DNA from 2 places in the Bradyrhizobium sp. 521_C7_N1_3 genome. Region 1 is predicted to be linked to the other one. Evidence: riboswitches for the same ligand, from Rfam matches in the RefSeq annotation. Region 1 holds a riboswitch; the other holds the start of a gene.

Region 1 (3,392 bases):
GTTCGACCGCCACACATTCCGGCCGTCGATGACACCGAGCGACATGACGAGATCACTTCGGCCGTCAGCAACGATCTGATCCAATAGTTCTGGCGCTCGAACCAAATCGACGTGCAGACCGGAAATTGGCAGGCTCAGGGCAGTATCCAGATTGTCGCCTAGGGCGCCGAAATAGCTCGCAAGCATGATCTTGATAGCGGGTCCCTCCTTTGCGAACCGGTTATAGGCGTGCAGCAACGAATTTCGCGCCGCCTCATCCAGATCAAGGACCAGGCAGGGCTCGTCAAACTGAACCCAACTTGCCCCTCGTTTGGCTAATTCATGCAGAAGGTCGATATAGACGGGTATCAGATCATCGAGGAGAGAGAGGGGCTGGAACGCACTATCGGTACTCTTGCCGAGCTTTAAAAATGTGACCGGCCCGATCAGGACAGGGCGGGTCTGAAAGCCAAGAGCCCTCGCTTCCTCATACTCTTCGACGGGTTTGCGAGAGCACAGTCTGAACGCCTGTCCCCGGTAAAACTCAGGAACCATGTAGTGGTAGTTGGTATCGAACCACTTGGTCATTTCCTGCGCGGGCACGCCAGATCCCCGCGGGCTCTGGGCGCAACTCGCATCCTGCTCGCCGCATTGCGATCCGCGGGCCATGGCGAAGTACGTTTGGAGCGAAACGGATTCTCCGTTCGCGGCGTAGATCTCCGGGATTGCGCCAACCATGACGCTTGTATCGAGCACCTGATCATACAGCGAGAAGTCGTTTGACGGAATGATCGTGACGCCGAGCGATTTTTGACGAGCCCAGTTCGCTGCGCGTAGGCCGAATGCGTCTTCGTGCAACTGCTGTTCACTAATCTTTCCAGCCCAGTAGCTTTCTAGAGCGAGCTTGAGCTCACGCCTTGGGCCGATGCGTGGCGTTCCGAGCGTAGCAACTGGAAGAGAGAGAGGAGACATAGCGTTAACCCCTGTTGGGGACAAAGGCCATGGCGGACGCAGGCAGGAGAAGTCGCGCGTGCGACGGCTGCTTGGCGCACCACCGAGACACCCCGCCCGTGGACCAATATATTGTCGGGGCCGGTCTCCTGGCTTGCTGGTCATCGCTGCTGTCCGGCCTTCCCGAAGCCGTGCAGGCTTCAGCGACATCGTCGGACAGCGGCTCGCCGCTCACAGTTGCGGGGGCAGAGCCGGCATTTGCACCGGCTTCCCTCTTAGCTCCGGATCAATGGGAACCGGAGAACCTCGACGACTTGGATTATCGGCAGGAGAACTCTTCCGTCAACCTCTCAGATTATGTGCAAGCTAATCTGCGACATCCGCTAGCCGAATGACCGTGCATCTCTGTGACTTCACCATCTAGAAACATTCTCTCATCAGAGATGTCATAATCAGACATATCCTTCTCAGATGCCGGATAAGCATCGGAGCTGCCTTGAGGCGGAGCCGCACGCTAAATTGATGAAAGGGACAGAAGCAGCCTGCCGGCGGGAGTACCGACGTTATATCAGAGCGCTTTCAATGCGGCTTTGCGATTTCCAGAGGTTCGCCCAGCACCTCAGCTAGCCAGCTCTTCGCTCAACTAAAGGATCTGCGGCGAATAGGCCAAGGCACGTGGCGAAATTTAGCAACTGGCGAGGGGTTGATTTGCGTGCCACCCAGACTTCAGAGCTGGGATCAAGCCGGCTTGGTGCTTGGCAATCACGCAGCTCGAACGCGGGCGGCACGATAGCGAACCACACAGCTCAATGGCGGCAAACCCACTTCCGTCCACAGGCATCCGGCATCGAGGCGTTCAACTCTTCTGCTAAATATCCGGTGCGGGACATGGATGCACAAGCTGCGGCGGATACGCCAAACAGAAACATCGAAAACATGCAAAGGTCGGAAAGTCGACAAGAGTGACACAAACTCCGTGAAATTTTCCGCCTATTGCCTGGCACGAAGAATGCAGACCCTCGGAATGCCCAGTCTCCTCCTCTGGGCAGGTCCAGCTCAGCCAATTGACGCAGTCGCTGCCGGGGAAGTTAGCTGCGCATGACATAGAGGGGAGCGCCTGCTCGCGCGGGACAGCTAGCGGGTGCATCCCCGTAAACTTCTTGCGATGGCATAGCAGGTTCGAGGTTGCCTGCTTCACAAGATATTTGGATGAAACGCGATAGGCCGAGGGTTATGAAGAGAATGCCTGGAAGACCCGCGCTATGGCTTAGCGTGGTCGGATTTTTAATCTGCCTCGCCTGGCCGGCTGCCATGAGCAATAATATTCGGGCCAGCGACAGTCCCCTTGTCGAACGACTGAAGTCAACTTGGCGAGCGCAAGATGGTGAGACGATAGAACAAATTATCTCCAATGTCTCGAAGGTGGCACAGTTCGTGCCTCAAATGTGGGGCGTTGTTGAACTTGGCCAAAACGACTTTATTTTCGTTTCGTGGACCAGACACCGGGACAACAAATCGGACGAACAGTACGTTATCGCCTGGAAGATCGCCCTCGACGGCACGCTTGAACTTGCGTCGACTTATGCGAAGCCGATGGAATTGGGCTGGCGCGCCCTGGCGCTCTCCCTAATCGCCAGTGAAGTCGCAGATGGCGAAAGGGACGCAAATCTTCGCTTTCTGCATGATCCGGCCAACTTCAACTTTGTGACTACCCCGCAAGGCCGGCTCGGCGATCTTCTGCGGCAGGGCCGCTGCACTATCATTGAACCAGTTGGAGTGGACTACTTACCGAAGCGGAATGATAAACCGGCCGAGAAGGGTGGCGTGTGGCGCGTTCTGCTCTTGGTGAATTGTAGTATCCAAGGACCACGTTATTTTACACACAACGGGGTCATCACTTTCGAGAAGAGAGAAGGACAGGATTGGGAGCCACAATCCTCCTTTGCCAAACGCATCGCGAAATTTCCCCCTGGCTCCTGGTTCCAACGCACCGAGCCAAAAGAAGAGGAAGACTTAGGAGAGCCAAGGCCTGAGTAAACCGCCGCAGAGCAACATCTTGCCGCAGTGGCGGAGCGCCTCGAACCTATTGCAAGACATACGCGCTCTACACTTGCTTTGTTTTAGCATCCGCAACGGTCCGGGTGCCTTTCTCGCAGCAGTCCGTCCCGTCGCAAGAAGGTCGGGCCGCGCGATTCCGTTTGTTCCGCCTAGTGTCAGCGGCGCGCACGAGCTTGCGAGATGTGGTTTTCCCGCCTTCACTCCACCCGGTGTGAGGACATCAGTTTGCGTAGCAACGTCGAAGGCACCAGGAAATGAGTGCTGAGACGAAGCCGGCGAGGAAGTTACCGGAAACCGTTCACCGGTAGCAACCCAGCATACCGCTGGGCGCTTGCGCATTTCGGAGCGTGCAGACCGGGAAGCTCAGAGCCGTACGCAAGAACGTCGAGGACCAGACTGGCTCG
Region 2 (3,392 bases), 1.8 Mb from region 1:
CGCAGGCCTTCGCGACTATCGCGCCGGCGTGCGCCTCGCCGGCGTCGTGCTCAACCGCGTCGCCAGCCAACGTCATGAAGATCTCGTGCGGCGTGCACTCAACGACGCCGGCATCGCCGTGTTCGGCGCGCTGCCGCGCCATGCCGAGATCAGCCTGCCGAAGCGGCATCTCGGCCTCGTGCAGGCCGAGGAGCAGGCCGAGATCGGCAAGCTGATCGACGAGGCCGCGCGCTTCGTCGCCGAACACGTCGATCTCGATGCGGTGCTGGGATCGGCAGCAAGCTGGTCGCCGCAACCGGCGGCAAACGGCATGAATGTGACGCCGCCCGGGCAGCGCATTGCGTTGGCCCGCGATGCCGCGTTCTCCTTCATCTATCCGCACATGCTGGAAGCCTGGCGCGCGGCCGGCGCCGAGATCTCGATCTTCTCGCCGCTTGCCGATGAAGCGCCTGACGCGAGCGCCGATGTCTGCTGGCTGCCCGGCGGCTATCCCGAGCTGCACGCGGGGAAGATCGCGGCCAACGCCCGCTTTCGCGGCGGCTTGCGCGCCTTCGCGGACACACGGCCGGTGCACGGCGAATGCGGAGGCTATATGGTGCTGGGAACCGCTCTGACCGATGCCGACGGCATCCGTCATGAGATGACGGGCCTGCTCGGGCTGGAGACGAGCTTTGCCAAGCGCCGCATGCATCTCGGCTATCGTCTCGCTGCGCTCGCCGCGCCGATGCCGGGGCATCAGGTCGGCGCGCGCCTGCGCGGCCACGAGTTCCACTATTCGACGATTGTCGCGCAGCCGGATACGCCGCTCGCGGTCGTGCACGATGCAACAGGCGCGGTCATCGCCGAGACGGGCTCGCGCCGGGGACAAGCCACCGGCACGTTCTTCCATCTGATCGCGGAGGACCGGTGAGCGGTTTTGTCACCTTCATCTCGGCAGGCCCTGGCGACCCCGAGCTCCTCACGGTCAAGGGCGCCGCGCGGCTGCGCGATGCCGATGTCGTGCTCTACGACGACCTCGCCTCGGGCGCGATCCTCGATCTGGCCCGGCCCGGCGCCAATCTCGTCGCGGTCGGGAAGCGGGCAGGGCGGCCCTCCACCAAGCAGCACCACGTCAACCGCCTGCTGGTCGACTATGCCGCGGCCGGCGTCCGCGTGGTGCGGCTGAAATCGGGCGATGCCGGCATCTTTGGCCGGCTCGAGGAGGAGCTGGAGGCGCTGCGCGAAGCCGGCATCGGCTACGAGATCATTCCCGGAATCACCTCGGCCTGTGTCGCCGCCGCGCAAGCCGGCATTCCCCTGACCCGGCGCCACACCTCGCGCCGGGTGCAGTTCGTGACCGGGGCCGATGTGACCGGCGACCTGCCGCAGAATTTGAACTGGGCGGCGCTGGCGGATCCCGAAGCGACCACCGTGGTCTATATGGGCCGGCGCACCTTTCCGGCGCTTGTCGCAAAATTGATCGAGCACGGCCTCACCCCGAGCACTCCGGCCCTGTTCGCCGAATCCCTCGGCCGTCCCGACGAGCGGCTGGTCCGCACCACCATTGCCGAGCTGGCCGAACAGCTTGCGCGGGGCGGCGCTGCCTCGACGGCCGCCGTGATCCTGTTCGGCGCGCTGGCGGGCGATTATCCGTCATGACCGTCCCGGCCGCCCTTCGCCCCTTGACGCCCGGCTGGCGAAAGGGGCACACAGGAGACGCATGGTGCTCGAGGCGGCGCAAACCGCCGGAGCATAATCGGGAATGGGGGTGGGCGGACAGTTGCGCCGCCCAAAACCCCAGCCGCCCCCGCGACTGTAAGCGGTGAGGGGCTCCGATCAGCCACTGGGCCGCGAGGCCCGGGAAGGCCGGAGAACCCCAGTGAACCGCGAGCCAGGAGACCGGCCGTGCATGTTTTGTGGCCAAGGCCGTCGGGTGTGACGGCAGGAAGGAACTGAACCATGCATATCGAACCCGGAGTCGTATCGGGCGCCAAGCTCGTGTTGAGTTACGCAACCGGCATCGCCGTCGGCGGCGTTGCGCTGAAGCTCGCGGTCGAGACCGTGCGCGAGCAGGGCATCACGTCGTTCGCGGCGCGGACGCTCGCCACCACGGGCCTCGTGTTCGTCTTCTTCGAGATCCTGCCGCATTTCCCGGTCGGCGTCTCCGAGGTGCACTTCATCCTCGGCTCGACCTTGTTCCTGCTGTTTGGGGCAGCGCCTGCGGCCTTCGGCCTCGCGTTCGGCCTGCTGTTCCAGGGCGTGTTCTTCGAGCCACCCGACCTGCCGCAATACGGCATGAACGTCACCACGCTGCTGGTGCCGCTGTTCGCGATCCAGGCGATCGCCACGCGGATCATTGCCCGCAACACCGCCTATGTCGATCTCAGCTATCGCCAGGCGCTGGCGCTGTCGACCACGTATCAGGCCGGGGTCATCGCCTGGGTCGCGTTCTGGGCGCTCTATGGCTCGGGCTTCGGTGCGACCAACCTCGTCAATATCGCGACCTTCGCGGCCTCCTACGCACTCGTCATCGTGATCGAGCCGCTGGCCGATCTCGCCGTGCTGGCGCTGGCGAAATCGCTGCGCGGCGTCACCGCGCCCGGCCTCGTCACGCCGCGCCTGCACAACGCGGCTTAAGAGACAAAGGGGGCGGCCGTCACGGCCGCCCCTGCACGCGCGATGCTCACGCTCTCCCTGATAGGCATCGGTTGCGGCGATCCGGAGCAGCTCACACGCGCCGCCGTTCAAGCCATCAACGCGGCCGATCTCATCCTGATCCCGCGCAAGGGGACGGCGAAGTCCGATCTCGCAGATCTCAGGCGGACGATCTGCGCGGATGTGCTCACCAATCAAACGACGCGCATTGCCGAGTTCGACCTTCCCGTGCGCGATGCCGGTGAAGCGGACTATCACAAGGGCGTGGACGATTGGCACGACGCCGTGGCCGCGGCCTGGTCGCAGACGATCGCGAGCCAGCTCGGTGATGACGGCAAGGTCGCGCTGCTGATCTGGGGCGATCCCTCACTGTATGATTCCTCGCTGCGCATTGCGCGCCGGCTCGATCCCTTGCCTGATATCGAGGTCGTGCCCGGCATCACCTCGATCCAGGCGTTGTGCGCGGCGCATGCGCTGCCGCTCAACGACATCGGCGAGCCCTTCCTGGTTACGACGGGGCGCCGCTTGCGCGAAGGCGGCTGGCCGCAGGGCGTCGACACCGTGGTGGTGATGCTCGACGGCGGCACGGCATTCCAGTCGCTCGATCCGGCGGGACTGCACATCTGGTGGGGCGCCTATCTCGGCATGCCCGATCAGATCGTGATGTCGGGCGCTCTGGCCGAGATCGGCCCGCACATCGTCGCTGCGCGACAGGATGCGCGCGAACGGCATGGCTGGATCATGGACAGCTACATTCT

What was found. Region 1 has a riboswitch for cobalamin ahead of metE (5-methyltetrahydropteroyltriglutamate--homocysteine S-methyltransferase). Riboswitches for the same ligand answer to the same signal wherever they lie in the genome.
Region 2: another riboswitch for cobalamin. It lies ahead of AB7008_RS18875 (energy-coupling factor ABC transporter permease); the one in region 1 lies ahead of metE (5-methyltetrahydropteroyltriglutamate--homocysteine S-methyltransferase).

The regions. Positions count from the first base shown of each region.
Region 1 is NZ_CP197232.1:2,302,180-2,305,571, reverse strand. Features, by position in the region: gene metE (5-methyltetrahydropteroyltriglutamate--homocysteine S-methyltransferase) at 1-951, opposite strand, end outside; cobalamin riboswitch at 1,053-1,254, opposite strand; gene AB7008_RS10375 (hypothetical protein) at 1,606-1,896, shown strand; gene AB7008_RS10370 (hypothetical protein) at 2,242-2,967, shown strand.
Region 2 is NZ_CP197232.1:4,115,153-4,118,544, forward strand. Features, by position in the region: gene AB7008_RS18865 (cobyrinate a,c-diamide synthase) at 1-910, shown strand, start outside; gene cobA (uroporphyrinogen-III C-methyltransferase) at 907-1,638, shown strand; cobalamin riboswitch at 1,684-1,901, shown strand; gene AB7008_RS18875 (energy-coupling factor ABC transporter permease) at 1,939-2,616, shown strand; gene cobF (precorrin-6A synthase (deacetylating)) at 2,659-3,392, shown strand, end outside.